One region of the Clostridium fermenticellae genome, then DNA from elsewhere that is predicted to be linked to it. Evidence: riboswitches for the same ligand, from Rfam matches in the RefSeq annotation. Region 1 holds a riboswitch; each other region holds the start of a gene.
What was found. Region 1 has a riboswitch for thiamine pyrophosphate ahead of thiC (phosphomethylpyrimidine synthase ThiC). Riboswitches for the same ligand answer to the same signal wherever they lie in the genome.

Region 2: another riboswitch for thiamine pyrophosphate. It lies ahead of D4Z93_RS07345 (ABC transporter permease); the one in region 1 lies ahead of thiC (phosphomethylpyrimidine synthase ThiC).
Region 3: another riboswitch for thiamine pyrophosphate. It lies ahead of D4Z93_RS11890 (sulfide-dependent adenosine diphosphate thiazole synthase); the one in region 1 lies ahead of thiC (phosphomethylpyrimidine synthase ThiC).
Region 4: another riboswitch for thiamine pyrophosphate. It lies ahead of thiW (energy coupling factor transporter S component ThiW); the one in region 1 lies ahead of thiC (phosphomethylpyrimidine synthase ThiC).

What each region holds. Positions count from the first base shown of each region.
Region 1 covers NZ_CP032416.1:1,059,032-1,063,475, forward strand. The annotation lists gene D4Z93_RS05095 (metal ABC transporter substrate-binding protein) at 1-649, opposite strand, end outside; gene D4Z93_RS05100 (metal ABC transporter ATP-binding protein) at 750-1,427, shown strand; gene D4Z93_RS05105 (metal ABC transporter permease) at 1,420-2,262, shown strand; TPP riboswitch at 2,326-2,433, shown strand; gene thiC (phosphomethylpyrimidine synthase ThiC) at 2,518-3,831, shown strand; gene D4Z93_RS05115 (methyl-accepting chemotaxis protein) at 4,047-4,444, shown strand, end outside.
Region 2 covers NZ_CP032416.1:1,562,683-1,567,126, forward strand. The annotation lists gene D4Z93_RS07335 (ABC transporter ATP-binding protein) at 227-955, opposite strand; gene D4Z93_RS07340 (ABC transporter substrate-binding protein) at 976-1,992, opposite strand; gene D4Z93_RS07345 (ABC transporter permease) at 2,042-2,827, opposite strand; TPP riboswitch at 2,916-3,024, opposite strand; gene D4Z93_RS07350 (heavy-metal-associated domain-containing protein) at 3,104-3,319, opposite strand; gene D4Z93_RS07355 (heavy metal translocating P-type ATPase) at 3,346-4,444, opposite strand, start outside.
Region 3 covers NZ_CP032416.1:2,574,933-2,579,376, forward strand. The annotation lists gene D4Z93_RS11880 (methyl-accepting chemotaxis protein) at 1-512, shown strand, start outside; gene D4Z93_RS11885 (aldo/keto reductase) at 743-1,750, opposite strand; TPP riboswitch at 2,050-2,159, shown strand; gene D4Z93_RS11890 (sulfide-dependent adenosine diphosphate thiazole synthase) at 2,218-3,003, shown strand; gene D4Z93_RS11895 (pyridoxal phosphate-dependent aminotransferase) at 3,111-4,295, opposite strand.
Region 4 covers NZ_CP032416.1:1,341,067-1,345,510, forward strand. The annotation lists gene D4Z93_RS06430 (M20 metallopeptidase family protein) at 1-540, shown strand, start outside; gene D4Z93_RS06435 (sigma-54 interaction domain-containing protein) at 729-2,153, opposite strand; TPP riboswitch at 2,346-2,457, shown strand; gene thiW (energy coupling factor transporter S component ThiW) at 2,744-3,313, shown strand; gene D4Z93_RS06445 (OPT family oligopeptide transporter) at 3,579-4,444, shown strand, end outside.

The DNA of each region.
Region 1 (4,444 bases):
AATCTCTGCAGAGATATGCAAATGCAGCATGCCCTGTAACAAAACTTTTATTTGGAACTGATTTTAATTTCTCATTGTAAGAATTATATAGTGCATCTATTTTCTTAGAAAAATCATTGAAATTTTTCTCATAGTAAGATTTATTTAAGGGATCTGCCTTAACAAGTGCATCTCTTATATTTTTTGATTCAATTTTAGCGTTTTTTAGACTAAGCCATATATGAGGATCATATTGACCATGCTCCTTTATTTCATTAGAATCACCATTTTTTATAGGAGTTATTCCTTTTGAGGCATTGGTAACAATCAAATTTTTATTGTCTATTGATTCAAGGGTTTTATCTACCCAGTTTTCCATTCCAAAACCATTATATATGAAGACTTTTGAATCACTTATATTTCTCATATCCTTTACTTTGGGTTCAAAATCATGAGGTTCTGTTCCTTCTGGTACTAAGGTTTCTATATCTATTTTATCTTTACCAATAGCATAGGCAAATTCACGAAGAGCGTTAAATGTAACTACAACTCTTATTTTTGAATTTGAATTCTTTACAGTATCTTTATGTATATTATTACCACATCCAGTAAAAAATAATATTATAGTTGCAGTTATAAATATGGCAAGCACTTTTTTTGTCTTCAACATATTATCACTCCTAAAAATTTATGTTGCAAATCATTTGCATTTACATATATAATATATTATGTGAATTGAATTTGTCAATAAATAATAGGAGGACATATACATGCTTAAGATCAATAATTTATATTTTTCTTATAATAATCTTGCGCCATATATATTAAATAATATTAATCTTACTATAAAAGATGGAGAATATGTTTCTATATTGGGCGAAAATGGTTGTGGAAAATCAACATTGATAAAATTAATACTTAATATATTATCGCCTACAAGTGGCACTATAGTTAATGATGCTAAGAATGTCGGATATGTAGCACAAAAATCTGATTTTTTAAACTCTGATTTTCCAATTACAGTTTATGAAATGCTTGATTGTTATAGAAAAATATTAAAAATAAAGGATAAAAAAATAGTTGAAAAGAGCCTGGATAGAGTGAGTATGTTAAAATTTAAAAATTCATTAATAGGCAATTTATCAGGAGGACAATGTCAAAAAGTATTTATAGCAAGAGCATTAATGGGAAATCCTCATTTGCTTATTTTAGATGAGCCGTCTACTGGTGTTGATATAAAAAGCCAAAGAGAGATTTATTCATTGATTAAAAGTTTAAACAGAGATACAGGTATAACGGTCATATCAATAGAACACAACCTTAAGGCAGCGATTTCAAATTCATCTCTTATATATCACATTGCAAATGGTAATGGACATATGTGCAAACCAGAAACGTACATTAATGAATACGTGGAAGCCAATGGAGGTAATAAATTTTATGTTTGATTATACATTCATGCGAAATGCTTTTGCAATAGCAATCCTAATTTCTATTTTATGCCCCTGTATAGGTATATTTTTAGTGCTTAGAAGATATTCCATGATAGGAGATACTCTTTCGCATACTTCACTTGCTGGAGTTGCGGTAGGACTTTTGGCACAAAAAAATCCTATTGCTGTTGCATTTTTGTTTACTTCAATATGTGGAGTTTTAATTGAATTTTTGAGGAATTATTTTAAAAAGTATGCAGAACTTATACTTGTCATAGTGATGTCATTAGGTGTAGGAATTGCAATTACGATAATGAGTTCTGGAGAACTTCATACAAATGTTGATTCATTTATATTTGGAAGTATCCTTACAGTAACTAAGGAAGATTTATATACGGTTTTAATACTTAGTATAATATCATATATATTGATGTTTTTCCTGTATAATCAACTTGTCTTCATTGCTTTTGATGAAGAAGCAGCAACAATATCTGGAATCAGGGTTAAACTTGTAAATTATATATTTTTAATATTGGTTGCTGCTACAGTTTCTGTTTCAATAAGAATAGTTGGAGTTCTTGTTTTGAGTTCAATGATTGCACTGCCAGTAGCAACTGCACTGCAACTTAAAAGAGGATTTAAAATTACTCTTGTATCTTCAATACTATTTAGTGTTGTGGATGTTTTAATAGGTCTATTTTCTTCATATTATATTGGCTGTGCGCCAGGAGGTTTGATTGCATTGTCATCCGTTATTATGCTGACTTTAGTGATGTCAATTAAAAAGATAGCATTTGTCAACTATTCCTATAAATTATCGAGTAAAAATATTATAAAAGAGAATAATTAAAGAATTTAAGTCTGATGATTATTGACATATACATGAATATGTGATATTAATTAGTTAAATAATAGTATTGTTTTGGGGAGCCTGTATTATAGGCTGAGAGTGAGATAGAATCTTAGACCCGTACTACCTGATTTGGGTAATGCCAACGTAGGAAAAACTTTACATAACTTTAAATATAGAGTTGTATAAAAAGTTTAGATAGGGAAGCATTACATGTTTCTCTATTTTTTTATGCAAAAAAGGAGATGTATTAAAATGGATTATACGACACAAATGGATGCAGCAAGAAAAGGGATAATTACAGATGAAATTAAGACAGTGGCAGAAAAAGAGAATATGGATGTTAATGAACTTATGAAACTTATTGCAGAGGGAAAGGTTGTTGTTCCAGCTAATAAAAATCACAAAAATTTAAGTGCAGAGGGAGTTGGAAAGAGATTAAAAACAAAAATAAATGTAAACTTAGGTATTTCAAAAGATTGCTGTAATATTGATTTAGAACTTGATAAGGTGAAAAAAGCAATAGATATGAAGGCAGAGGCTATAATGGATTTAAGCTGTTTTGGAAAAACCAAAGAATTTAGGACAAGGCTTATAGGTATGTCACCAGCTATGATAGGCACTGTACCTATGTATGATGCTGTTGGTTTTTATGATAAGGAATTAAAGGATATATCAGCTGAGGAACTTTTGGGAGTTATAGAGACGCATGCAAAAGATGGTGTTGATTTTATGACTATACATGCAGGTATAAATAGAGAAACAGCAGAAGTATTTAATAGAAATCCAAGACTCATGAATTTTGTATCCAGAGGAGGAAGTCTTCTTTATGCATGGATGAAACTAAATAATAAAGAAAATCCATTTTATGAATATTTTGATAAGGTTCTTGATATATGTGAAAAGTACGATGTTACAATAAGTCTTGGAGATGCATGCAGACCTGGATGTTTGAATGATTCAACGGATGCAAGTCAAATTAAAGAACTTATGACACTGGGAGAACTTGCGAAGAGAGCCTGGAAAAGAAATGTACAGGTAATGATAGAAGGACCAGGGCATATGGCTTTAAATGAAATAGAAGCTAATATGATGATGGAAAAAAAGTTATGTCATGATGCACCATTTTATGTTCTAGGACCTATTGTGACTGATATAGCACCAGGCTACGATCATATAACTAGTGCAATTGGCGGAGCAATTGCAGCAACCTACGGGGCTGATTTTTTATGTTATGTAACACCGGCAGAGCATTTAAGACTACCAGATTTAGATGACATGAAGGAAGGCATTATAGCAACTAAAATAGCAGCACATGCAGCAGATATTGCAAAAGGTGTCAATGGAGCTAGAGATATAGATAATAGTATGGCTAAAGCAAGAAGAGAACTTGACTGGAATAAAATGTTTGAATTTGCAATAGATCCAGATAAGGCTAGAATGTATAGAGAGAGCTCTAGACCGGAAGACGAAAAAACTTGTACAATGTGTGGAAAAATGTGCGCTGTTAGGAATATGAATAAAGTTATGGAGGGTAAAAATATAAATATATTAAGAGATGATAATTAAATTTTGAAGTTATAAAATTTATTAAAAGAACTGCTGAATAATATCAGCAGTTCTTCTTTTTTTGTCGGTATTTGTGTTAAATAGCAATAAGTTGATATTTTATATGATTATTATAACTAAAAAGGTTAATCTTAAAGATATATTAATAAATATGGTATTATCTACGATAATTGAATTGTAATATTTTAATATGAGTTACTTAAGGAGGAATTTATATGAGAAACAATGCAATATTAAAGAAGTCTGTGAAATTTAAGATCTTAAGAATACCGATAATTATAATTTTTGTTGTAGTAGCCCTAATAGCGTGTATGTCTATATATGAAGTGAAAAGTAAAATATTGCTGCAGATGGAGACAGATGGACTGGTGATGGCAGATCATGTTTCGAGTGAAATAGAGAGAAATAATAGTTCTATAGATGAATTAAATGGATCTATAGATACTAGAGTAAAGACTTTAAGTAGCTTTTTAAATGCTAATATGGACAAGGCAAATGATGATTATTTGACTTTACTTTCTAAACAGTTTGAAGTTAATGAAATAAATATTGCTGATCCATCTGGAAAAACTATATATACAAATTTGCCAACAAATGTGGGTTATGTGTACGA
Region 2 (4,444 bases), 500 kb from region 1:
TTTTATAAATACGAACTTAGACTTACTAGAAATTTTTTAGGTGACGAATTTTGGAAGTAGCAGCTGGAGTATAACTTAAGCCTGGAATTACAAACCCTATATTTTAGCTCTTTTCAATTTTTGCTCTGCTGCCATCTCCACTAAATGAAGGTACAACCATAAGTTTAGCCGGAATTCTATCTCTAATATCATTCACTAATAAATTGTAATGATATCCTTTTTTAGGCTACAATAAATTATATATCCTTCTTTTTATACTCAGAAATTCATCTGAGGTTATAATATCCTTCGTCTTATCCTCAGGTAAATCGACATATATTGAACTCTTTATACTGGCCGGCTTATCTGAAAGTATATAAATCCTATTTGAAAGATATATAGCTTCTTCTATATCATGCGTTATAAACAATATTGTTATATTTAAATCCTTTATAATCTTTAAAAGCCAGTTCTGCATTTTTGTCCTTGTTATAGCATCCAAAGCTCCAAACGGTTCATCTAACAACATAATATTATCCGAAGCCATATAGGTTCTAAGAAAAGCTGCCCTCTGTCTCATTCCTCCAGACAATTTTGATGGATACTTATATTCATATCCCTTTAACCCATACATATCAAAATATTTTAACACTTTATTTCTGGCACAAACTTTACTCTCCCCTTTTATATAAAGCGGCATTGCAACATTGTCTATTACCTTCTTCCACGGAAGAAGCAAATCCTTTTGATGCATATAACTTATATCTCCATCAACATAAACATCACCACTGTCCGGATTTAGTATACCTGAAATTATATTTAATATGGTACTTTTTCCACTCCCACTAGGTCCAATAAGACTTACGAATTCTCCTTCAGTAACCTCAAAACTTATGTTGTCTATTATTTTATATCCATCGAAGGATTTTGACACATCTTTAAGCACAACTTTTTTTAAAATACTGGATTTATTCAAGAATTATATCTCCTTTACTACTATTTGGATGGAAGAAAATCATTTGTAAATGCATCTTCCGCTTTCAAATTCTTTTTTATAAGATTTTTACTCATAAGAAATTTAGTATAGTTATTCCAAACAGAAGACTTCATTTCTCCCCATCTTGGGGCATCATCAATATACTTTGTGTTCATATACTTTTGGCTCTCTACTGCAAGCTTTTTATCTATCTCAGGTGCATTTTTTACTAATATGTCAGCTGCATCCTCAGGATTATCAATGGAATATTTATATCCTCTCTGTGTTGCTTTTAAAAACTTTTTAACTAATTCCGGTTTATTCTTAAGAGTATTATTATTTGTAATAAGTATAGGTGTATAATAATCCAGATCAGGATTTAATTTTCTAAGTTCTATAAAATTGAGCGGTATATTTTTAACTTTAGCTTCTATACCTGTCCATCCTTCATATATCCATGCAAAATCTATATTTTTTTTCGTAGCTGCAAAAAAATCTTGAGTACCAATATCTACAATTTTAAGTTTATTAAAATCGGCCCCTCCATTCTGCATAACAGACTGAACTACAGCTTTTTCCGAAGGTGAACCCCATCCACCGTATGTTTTTCCTTCAAAATCCTTTACAGTACTTATATTTTTATCCTTAGGTGACGCAAATCCAGATGTATTATGCTGAACTAAAGCTGCTACAGCTTTTATTGGAAGAGGATTATCTGAAGTTTTTGCATAAGTTACATCTTCTTGATAGCTTACTCCAAAATCTCCTTTACCGGCAGCTATTAAATTACCAACAGCTCCATCGGAAGGTTGAATTATCTGAACATCCAATCCTTCATCTTTATAATATCCCTTATCCTTAGCTACATAAAGTCCAGTATGATTTGTATTTGGTGTCCAGTCAAGTATTACCTTTACCTTTGTCAGAGGTTTACTATCTTTTTCCTTTGATGTTTCATTTCCAGAAGAACACCCAATAAGCAGTATACCTATAAGTGCAGTTGATGTTAAAATTTTAAATATTTTTCTCTTATACATGTTTAAATCGTGCTGGGTTAATTTCCCAACGTCCCCCTTTCATATTACACTATTTGTTAATATTCTCTCTGTCTTTCCTTTGCCACGGCATAAATATGTATTGAAGTACATACATAAATAAGAACAATAGCATACTTAAAATCACTACAACTAATATAGCTGAAAATATTTGATCAAGTGCATATGCATTTTTTGCTCTTACCATAAATATTCCAAGACCTTTCTCTCCTCCAAGCCATTCTCCAACTATAGCTCCCATTATGCTGTATGTTGCTGCTATTCTAAGTCCTGAAAAAAATGAACCCAGGCACCCAGGAAATTTTACATACCTAAATTTCTGAAATTTAGATGCATTCATCGTGTCCATAAGATTCAGCATATCTACATCAGCACTTTCAAGTCCATCTACAAGACTTATCACAATTGGGAAAAAACATACTAAAACAACTACAATGACTTTAGGGAGTATGCCAAACCCAAACCATATTATAAATATCGGGGCAAGTGCTATAGTAGGTATTGTTTGCGATATAACAAGTATTGGATAAATACAGGCCTTTACAATTTTTATATTATCCATAAGCAGTGCAATTATTACTGAAAATACTATAGAAATTAAAAAACCAATAATTGCTTCTTCCAGGGTAACATAAATATGAGGAATAAGTATAGGAAAGATTTCAAATAAAGTTATTGCCACATCCTTAGGCGATGGAAGAATATATTTAGGTATTCCTCCTTTATCTACAAGTATTTGCCATAAGAATATAAGCATAACCTGAAAAACAATAGCTGAAATCCTGTAAATCGATTTACCATAATTATTACATTTCATACAATTACACATCCTACATGAGTTATTAAGCATACAAAAACCTCTCTTCAAAAATAGAAGAGAGGTCTTTATACTAAACAAATTTATTTGATTACTTACTGTAATTCCCTCCGTTGGCATTATCCAATTCAGGTTTTACGGGTCGAAACCTACCAGTTTCCTCTCAAACAGTGTTTCTGCCTCCCCAACAATATATGATTTTAAAAATATCAACATAAATTAGTATATCATTTATAAAATAAATGTGTCAAATTATTAAAATATTCTTACTAAGGCCTATATGTTTTCTATCTTAACTACATCATATCCTGCATCCTCAACAGCAGCTTTTATAGCACTATCTTCAATTTCATCTTTAAAATCTACAACTGCATTTTTATCATCCAAACTTACTTTTACTTTTTTAACTCCATCTAATTCTTTAAGAGCCTCCTCAACATGAGCAACACAGTGTTTGCAGCTCATTCCTTCAATAAATACTTTCTTTTTCATAATATATTCTCCTCTCAATATTTATATTAAATTAAAGGTTTGAAACCTTTCAATCTTAAAGCATTTGTCAAAACTGATACCGAACTTAAACTCATTGCTAAAGCTGAAATCATTGGATTTAAGAGTGGACCACCAAATATATAAAGCACTCCCATCGCAACTGGTATGCCAAGAGTATTATATCCAAACGCCCACGCAAGATTTTCCTTTATATTCTTTATTGTTTTTCTGCTCAATTCTATAGCTGTAACTACATCCATTAAATCACCACGCATAAGAACTATATCTGCTGATTCAATAGCAATGTCTGTTCCAGAGCCTATTGCAATTCCTATATCTGCCTGAGCCAGTGCTGGAGCATCATTTATTCCATCACCAACCATAGCCACTTTCCTGTCTTCACTTTGAAGCATCTTTACTTCCTCTGCTTTATCTCCCGGCAATACCTCTGCAATTATCCTGTCAATTCCAACCTGTTTCCCTATTGCACCAGCTGTTCTTTCATTATCACCAGTTATCATTACTACTTCAATTCCCATCGAATGTAATTTTTCTACACATCTCTTACTATTTTGTTTAACTGTATCAGCTACAGCTATTACTCCAAGAATTTTTCCATTTTCAGATACATACATAGGTGTTTTTCCTTCTCCAGATAATTTTTCTGAAACTATATTGAGCTTCTCTAAATTAATACCATTCTTATCCATCAATTTTTTATTGCCAAGAAGTATTTTTTTACTATCGATAAAAACTTCTATACCATACCCTGTAATAGCTTTAAAAGACTCTATCTTTTCTAATTCTATTCGAAGAAAATTTGCATTCTCAACAATAGCTTCTCCTAACGGATGTTCTGAACCAGCTTCAGCTGATGCGGCCAACTTTAAAATATAGTCTTTATCAACACCAGTTACTGTTACAATATCTGTAACTTTAGGTTTTCCCTCAGTAATTGTTCCTGTTTTATCAAATACAATTGTTTTTACTTTATGGGTAGCTTCAAGTGCAGTACCGCTCTTTATAAGAACTCCATATTCTGCTCCTTTTCCTGTTCCAACCATTATAGCTGTCGGCGTTGCAAGTCCTAGTGCACATGGACATGCTATAACAAGTACTGAAATA
Region 3 (4,444 bases), 1.3 Mb from region 1:
TATTATCACTGAATGCGAGCATAGAATCTGCACGTGCCGGTGAAGCAGGAAAAGGATTTGCTGTAGTAGCAGAGGAAATAAGAGTTCTTGCCGAGCAGTCTCAAAATTCTGCAAAAGAAATAAAAGGCATTATAGCAACTATACAGAAAAAATCTGAAACAGCTGTAGATGCTATTAATTCAACTGAAGTAGCAGTAAATGAACAGTATAAGGCAGTAAATAAAACCCAGGAGATATTTAATAAAATACTTAAATCAATTGAAATAATGATAGGCAGAGTTGATGAGGTAAAGAAATCCATTATTGATATGAATGATAAGAAACAATCTACATTAGCTGAAATTGAAGATATCTCATCCATATCTGAAGAAACAGCCTCGGCTTCCGAAGAAGTTACTGCATCCAGCGAAGAAATATCTGCAACTATGCAGGAATTTACAAGACATTCAGAAAAGCTTAAAACTTTAGCAGAGGAACTTAAAGATGAGATAAATCAATTTAAAATTAATTAACTTATGCGCAGACCGGGATTTCTAAAATTAAGGCACATTAAAAAATTTTGTAGTAAGTCTTAGCGAAGTGTTCTTAAAAATCTTAGTGGATTTTATATGTTTGAACAAAGTGAGTTTATAAAATCTGCTTAGATTTTTTTAAACGCAAGCTTAGACTTACTAGAAATTTTTTACGTTACGTATTTTGGAAATCCCGATCGGAGCATAAGTTAAGCTTTCAGTTACAAACCCTATAAAAAGGTTTTGTAATCTTCATAATTCTTTTTTAAAAGCTCTGGAGTATTTAATTTATACGGGCACTTGCTCATACAGTTATTACAATGAAGACACCCTTCAATCTTTTTCATTTCTTCCTGCCACTCCTTAGTAAGGTAATCATCCTTCGGTGCACGACGGAGAAGAAGACTCATTCTTGCGCAATCATTAATTTGAATTCCAGCCGGACATGGCATACAGTATCCACATCCACGGCAAAAGTCTCCGGATAATTCTTTTCTATCATGTTCAATCTGTTTTTTCATATTATCCGTAAAAATTGGTGGATTGTCATTATAAGATAAAAATTCATCAAGTTCATTTTCACGTTGAATTCCCCAAATAGGCGCAACATGATTAAACTGTGAAAGATATGCATATGCAGCAGCTGAATCTGTAATTAACCCACCGGATAGTGCCTTCATTGCGATAAATCCCATATTATTTTCCTTACACAAATTAACTATTTCTATATCTGATTCCCCTCCAAGATACGAAAAAGGAAATTGGAGTGTATCATATAGTTTTGATGATATAGCTTCTTTTGCGACAGTCATCCTATGATTCGTAATTCCTATAAATCGTATTTTACCCTGTTTCTTTGCCTCAAGCATTGCATCATAAAGTCCAGATTTATCTCCAGGCTTTGGACAAAATGATGGATTATGAAACTGATAAATATCAATATAATTCGTCTGTAAATTCTTCAAGCTTTGTTCTAAATCTTTCCAGAATTCATCAGCATTTTGTGCCGCTGTTTTAGTGCTTATAATAATCTTATCTCTTATGTAAGAAAACGCAGCTCCTATTTTTTCTTCACTATCTGAATATGCTCTTGCAGTATCAAAATAATTGATTCCATTATAAAATGCCTTTTGTAATAAATAAACAGCGTTCTTTTTTGAAATACGTTGTATCGGAAGTGCTCCAAATCCATTTTTACTTACAATTAATCCTGTTTTACCTAACTTTACTGTTTTCATACACCTACCATCTCCTCTAAAAATTAAATAATATATAATTGTTTAAATATTTCAATACTTATTCAAAATTATATTATTAAAAAGTATTTTTTACAAACCAAATATAGGAGTAGTATAAATTACCACTTGAAAGAACATACAATATATTTCTGTAATATTATTGAATTTATGTACTTATAGGACTTTTTTTGTAAATTAATTTTATAAATAAATATATTGTAAGATTAGTATTTTTGTGTTACTATAAAATATGTTAGGAATTCTTAACGTTTAACAATTATTAAAAAATGAATATTAAATATATTTTAGCGGGGAGTCCATGTTTTGGACTGAGAAAGGACTATTAAGCACCTGACCCTTATAACTTGATCGGAGTAATGTCCGCGTAGGGAAGGTTTAAAATATTTCGCACACCTTTTCCTAAGGGTGTGCTTTTAATTTATCTATAAATGAAAGGAGTTAAAAAAATGTACTTAGAAGACACCAAAATTTCAAAAGCTATTATTGATACTTACAAGGATAAACTTGAAGACATATTATATTCAGATGTAATCATCGTCGGAGGAGGTCCATCAGGTTTGGTAGCTGCAGCTTACCTTGCTGAAGCCGGAGTTAAGACAACCATTATAGAGCGTAGTCTCAGTATTGGAGGCGGCATGTGGGGAGGTGGCATGATGATGAATCAAATTGTAATTCAGGAAAGTGCCCGAAGCATTCTGGACGACTTTAACGTTAATTATAAAAAATATGAAGAAAACTATTATACAGTTGATTCTATAGAATGTGTTTCTGCGCTAACTCTAAAAGCAGTTAAAGCTGGAGCTAAAATATTAAACTTAATATCCGTAGAAGACGTAATAGAAAAGGATAATTGCATTGCAGGACTTGTAATTAACTGGGCTGCCGTTGAAAAAACAAAAATGCCTATTGATCCAATAATGATAGAATCAAAATATATACTTGATGCCACAGGTCATGATGCATCAATAGTGAATAAACTTGTAGCTAAACAAGGAAACGTTTTAAATACCGAAAACGGAAGTTTTGTGGGAGAAAAAACAATGTGGGCAGATCGTGGTGAAGATCAGGTCGTTAAAAACACTGGTGAAGTATATCCAGGACTATATGTATCCGGTATGGCTGCTAATGCCACTTTAGGCGGACAGAGAATGGGTCCGGTTTTTGGAGGTATGCTTCTTTCAGGTCAGAAAGCTGCTAAACAATTAATAGAAAAATTGCATGCAGCAAAATAAGAATTAACACAATAACCTAAGTAGGAAAAGAATAATTCCAGTTCAAAATATAGACAAACAGTTCACATTGATTTATTCAATACTGTTTGTCTATCATTATTAGAATGTTATTTATATTCCTCTGCTAATTTTTTAAACAAAGGAATTGATTTTTCAATTGTTGAAGTTTTAATACAATAAGCAGCTCTAAAATGTCCTGGGCAACCAAAATCCTTTCCCGGAACAAGCAATAAATTATATTTTTTTGCCTTTTCACAAAAAGCCTCATCGTCAGCTTCTAATGATTTGGGAAATAAGTAAAATGCCCCATCTGGTTTTACACATGAAAATCCAGCTTCAATCAAACCATTATATAATATATCTTTGTTATTTTCATATGTACTTATATCTGAAGGCAGGCCCGCACATCTCGCAACTACTTTCTGAAACAATGATGGAGCATTTACATGTGTTAAAACTCTGGCTGCACCGGCAATAGCTGCAAATATTACATCAAAATCAATGATTTCATTGGGAACCACTATATATCCAATTCTTTCACCAGGCAATGAAAAAGATTTACTGTATGAATAACATACCAAAGTATTATCATAATATTTGGGTAGATATGGTACCTCAACATTATCATACGCTATCTCACGATAAGGCTCATCAGATATCAAAAATATTGGATGATTATATTCTTTCTCTTTTTGTTTTAATATATCTGCCAACTTGATAATTGTTTTCTCTGAATAAACTGCACCACTTGGATTATTGGGAGAATTTACAATAACAGCTTTAGTATGTTCGTTGATTCTCTTATCAAATTCTGAAAAATTAATCTGAAAATCAGAAACATTCGCTTTAACAGCTACAAACTTTGACCCTGTGGATTCAACAAAACATTTATACTCAGGAAAGTAGGGAGCAAAAGCTATAAATTCATCATCTCTTTCACCTAATGCTTTAAAACATATACTTATTGATGCAGCTGCTCCGGCCGTCATAAATAAATTTTTTCCCGAAAAGTTTGTACCAAATCTCTTATTCAAACTCTTGGCTACTAACTCTCTCGATTCCGGATCTCCATAGGCTGCTGTATACCCATGTACACTACACGAATCCTCATTATTTAAAATATCAATTATAGTTTCTTTAATATACTCAGGTGCTGGAACGTTAGGATTTCCCAAACTAAAGTCATATATATTCTCTTTTCCAACTACTTTAGCCTGTTTTTCTGCATATTCAGCAATGGCTCTTATAGTCGATTTTTTACTGCCTAATTCATACATTTCTTTTGAAATCATAAAATTAACCCCCTTTTAGTTCATATACTTAATATTATAATCTCTTTTGCTGATTATTTGTCAATATTTATCCATAAATAATTATAAAAATAAATACAAAAAGAGCCTTTATGCTAACTAATTAGCAGTATAGGCTCTTAATTCAATAA
Region 4 (4,444 bases), 280 kb from region 1:
GCCGCTTCAGTAATTAATGGCATGCAAACTGTAGTCAGCAGGGTAAATGATGTAAGATCTCCAATAGTGATAAATATAGGTACAATAAAAGGAGGAGATAGGTTTAATGTAACTCCGGGTTCTGCAAAAATGGAAGGAATGAATAGAGCCTTCAGCTCTTATTGTAGAAAAAATATGCCAATATGGATTGAAAAAGTAATAAAAAATATATGTGCTGCCTATGGATGTGACTATGAGTTTAATTATAATTTCATTTGTGGTGTAACTATTAATGATGAGAAGGCTGCTAAATTTACCAAAAAATCTGTTGCAAAGATAGTCGGAGAAGATGGTTTTATAGCAACTGAAAAGATAATGGGTTCTGAAGACTTTTCGGAATACCTGGAATCTGTGCCCGGTGCTTTGATGCTTCTAGGAGGAAGAAATGAATCAAAAGATTGTTGTTATTCACATCATTCAAATTATTTTAAAGTAGATGAAGACGCTTTACCAATAGGGGTAGCAGCATATGTTCAGGTTAGTATTGACTATCTTTCCTAATCAATAATAAGAAGATTCAATAAATCAATTATCCTTCAGGATATAGGGTTTACAAGTCGAAGTTAAGCTTTCATTTATAAACCCTATACCAAATTTCAGTATTATAAATATTTTCATTTTGTGAGCATGTCTCTGCATATTAGTTTTAGTCACAATTTAATTAATTATTTATAATTAAATTGTGAAATCTATTTCAAATTTATTTCCTTTAACTTTCTATATAAAGTCATTCTAGGTATGCCTAAGATTTCTGCAGTTTTAGATTTGTTAAAGTTATTTTCTATTAGAGTATTTATTATAAGTTCCTTTTCTGTTTTAAAGACGCTGCTTTTTAATGGGCTGAAGGTTTTGGTTTTAATAAGTTGTTTTATATTAGCATCCATTGATTCCTTGCTGCTATTCAATATGTTTTCAGGTATGCTGTCAACTTTAATTGAATGTTCTTTAGAAATAACCAGCATTCTCTCTACAATATTTCTTAGTTCTCTTACATTTCCAGGCCATTTATATAAACATAATGTTTTTAAAACATCTTCAGTAAATTCACCACATATGCCATATTTTTTATAAAAGTTATTTATAAAGTTATCAATTAAAAGGGATATGTCAGAAGGTCTTTCTCTAAGAGGAGGTATTTCTAAGTTTAAGACATTAAGTCTATAAAATAAATCTTTTCTAAAGGTACCAGAATTAACTTTTTCTTGAAGGTCGCAGTTTGTAGCTGCTATAACTCTTATATCTAAATTTATGATTTTATTACCTCCAACTCGTTCTATTTCTTTTTCCTGCAGAACTCTAAGCAGTTTTACTTGCATCTTGAGTGGTAAATCTCCTATTTCATCTAAAAAAATCGTACCTGTATTGGCTAATTCAAATTTTCCCATTCTACCATTCTTTGTAGCTCCAGTAAAAGAACCTTCCTCATGTCCAAAGAGCTCAGACTCTATTAAACTTTCTGGTATTGCTGCACAATTTATACTTATGAAAGGATTTTTTCTCCTTTTACTGTAATTATGAATAGAATGAGCAAAAAGCTCTTTTCCAACCCCGCTTTCGCCAGTTATTAGAACAGTCAAGTCTGTTTCAGCAAAAGACTTAGCTTGCTCTTTACAATTATTTAGGCAATTGGAATTTGATAGTATATCATCAAAGGTATATTTAGCTTTATATACTTCGGAGATAGCAGATTGATTATTTTTATAAGATTTTAAGTTTTTTATTAGATTGTTTTCTGTTACTAATCTATAAATATAATTTAAATCTCCTATAATAGTTATACTAATTCCGCCAATCAATTTATTGTTAAAATGAAGGGGAAGTCTATGTACTATTATATCTCTGCCTTGAAATTTGTGCTTTCTATTAATTTCGGCTTTTCCGGTTTTTAAAATAACAGGAAATCTAGCATTGGGATCTACTTCTCCTACAAATTTACCTTTTTCATTCTCAAGTTTAAGGTTAAAATAGTCTTTAAAAGAATTATTAAAAGTTACAATTTTACACTCCGAATTAACGAGACATATTGGTATTGGTATCTGGTTGAAAATTATATCATTTATTTTTATAAAAAGTCTGTCTATTTTTTTAGAGGTTATTTTTTTAAATGTTTCCAATAGTATCACCTTATTTCTAAATTTATAAATTCAACTGAAGCTAAAAATCACTCGATAGAATTATATTAAGAAATTGTTAATAATATACTTGAAAAATTAATTATTTCTAAAGTAATTAAAGAAAAAATTGTAATTATTTTAAAATTATAATAGTAATGTAATATTGCATATAAAAATAGTGTATGATATAATTATTAAAAAAAGGGGAGCTTGTATATATATACAGGCTGAGAGGAAGTTATAGCTTCGACCCATAACTTGATTCGGGTAATCCTGACGTAAGGAAATATTTGTTTATGAATTTTTTAATTAATGAATGTAAATAGAGTATATCTTCCTTAATGTTAGGATCGGGTATACTCTTTTTGTGTAATATAAGCAGCGGGGGAGCGCCCGGTACTTTTTAATTAATGTAACAACTAAATAGCTAGGGAACTTGTGTTTCAAGGTGAGAGGAAGCTTTTGAGCTTCGACCGACCAATATAATTATATGGTAAAATGCTATCTAGTTGTCTTAAATTTATACCTAAATAATAGTATTTTCTGTATGATAACATTGGCAAACTATACTATTATGGAGGCCTATTTTTATGAAAAAAAAGTCAAAATTACTAAGAAAACTTATGTTAGCTATGATGATAGCAATGGGAGTTGTTATTTCTCCAATTCTACGTATTGAAGGAATGTGTCCTATGTCATCTGTCATCAATATTACGTGTGCAGTTATTTTGGGACCTTGGTATGCATTACTTTGTGCTGTATTAATTGGAATTATAAGAATGCTTATTATGGGAATACCACCTTTAGCTCTTACAGGTGCTGTATTTGGAGCTTTTTTATCAGGAGTTTTATATAGGATATCTAGAAATAATTTGTTATTTGCGGCACTAGGAGAAACTATAGGCACCGGCATTATAGGAGCAGTTGTTTCATCGCCGATAATGACATATTTTTGGGGAAGGAAAGAACTTTCACTTATGTTTTATGTTCCGCTATTTTTTACTGCAACAATAATTGGGGGAGTAATTGCGCTTGTGTTTTTAGGTGCTTTAAATAAAAATGGTATGCTTATAAAGATTCAACAAAGATTAGGAATGGAAATTTGTGAAAAGGTACCAATTATAAAAAAAGATGTATCTGTAAATAAGACAGAATTTTAAATTAAAAAGACACATGATTTCTTAAGTGAAACCATATGTCTTTTTTGAGCGTTTGTGGATATAATTAACCTCTTTATGTATTTGATATATTATAAATATTGTTTAAATTGAAGTACGTGGAAGAAAATAAAAAACAACATATAATATTTTAAGTATTATGAATCTTATAATTAATAAATCTTATTTATTAGAAGAATTTCGAACTGTATTTTGCTGGAAATTATGTTATAATTATAAAGATAATGTATAAAAGGAGGCAAGAATTATGAATAAAAAATTGTCTAAAGGCGCATATGGCAATGTATCCGGAATAGATTATGTTCCGTATATTTCTGATGGATCTAAATCTGGCGGAAATGCCGCTGTATTAACTATTGGAATTATTTTATCAGTATTATTTGCAGCATCAACGGCATACTCAGGTATGAAATCAGGACTTACAGTTGCAGCTGGCATACCAGGTTCTATAATAGGTTCTGTATTTATAGCTATGTTTGCCAAACAAAAAGGAATTCTTGGTAAAAATTTGGTACAAGGCATGTCAAGTGGTGGAGAATCTATTGCTAGTGGTATGATATTTGTTTTACCAGCAATACTTTTGATAGGAGCGCATTTTTCTTTTTTAGAGGGATTTGTTATTGGAATAGGAGGAGTTTTGTTTGGAGTAGGAGCAGCTTCTCTTGTGTATAATTATTTAATTATTCAAGAACATGGAAATCTTATGTATCCTGAATCGATGGCTATATCTGAAACACTTGTTGCTTCAGAAGGGGTTAAAGAATCTGTGAAGTTTATGGGAATTGGATTTTCTATAGGAGGTGTTATAACTCTTGTAACTAGTTCATTTTTTAATGTAGCTAATAATGTTATAAGTTATGTAAATGAAGCTTTCTATAAGTGGAAATTTGAAGTTGAAGCTAATCCTTTACTCTTAGGCATAGGATTTATAGTGGGTATAGATGTAGCGCTAACTATGTTTGCCGGATCAATATTATCTAATTTTGCTATTACACCTTTGATAGGGTATTTTATTTCTCTTGGAGAAGGTGGCGCGACTGTATGGAATAATCCTCAGGTAAATATAAATGCAATGCAGGTTGCTGATATAGCAGGAAGTTATGTAAAATATGT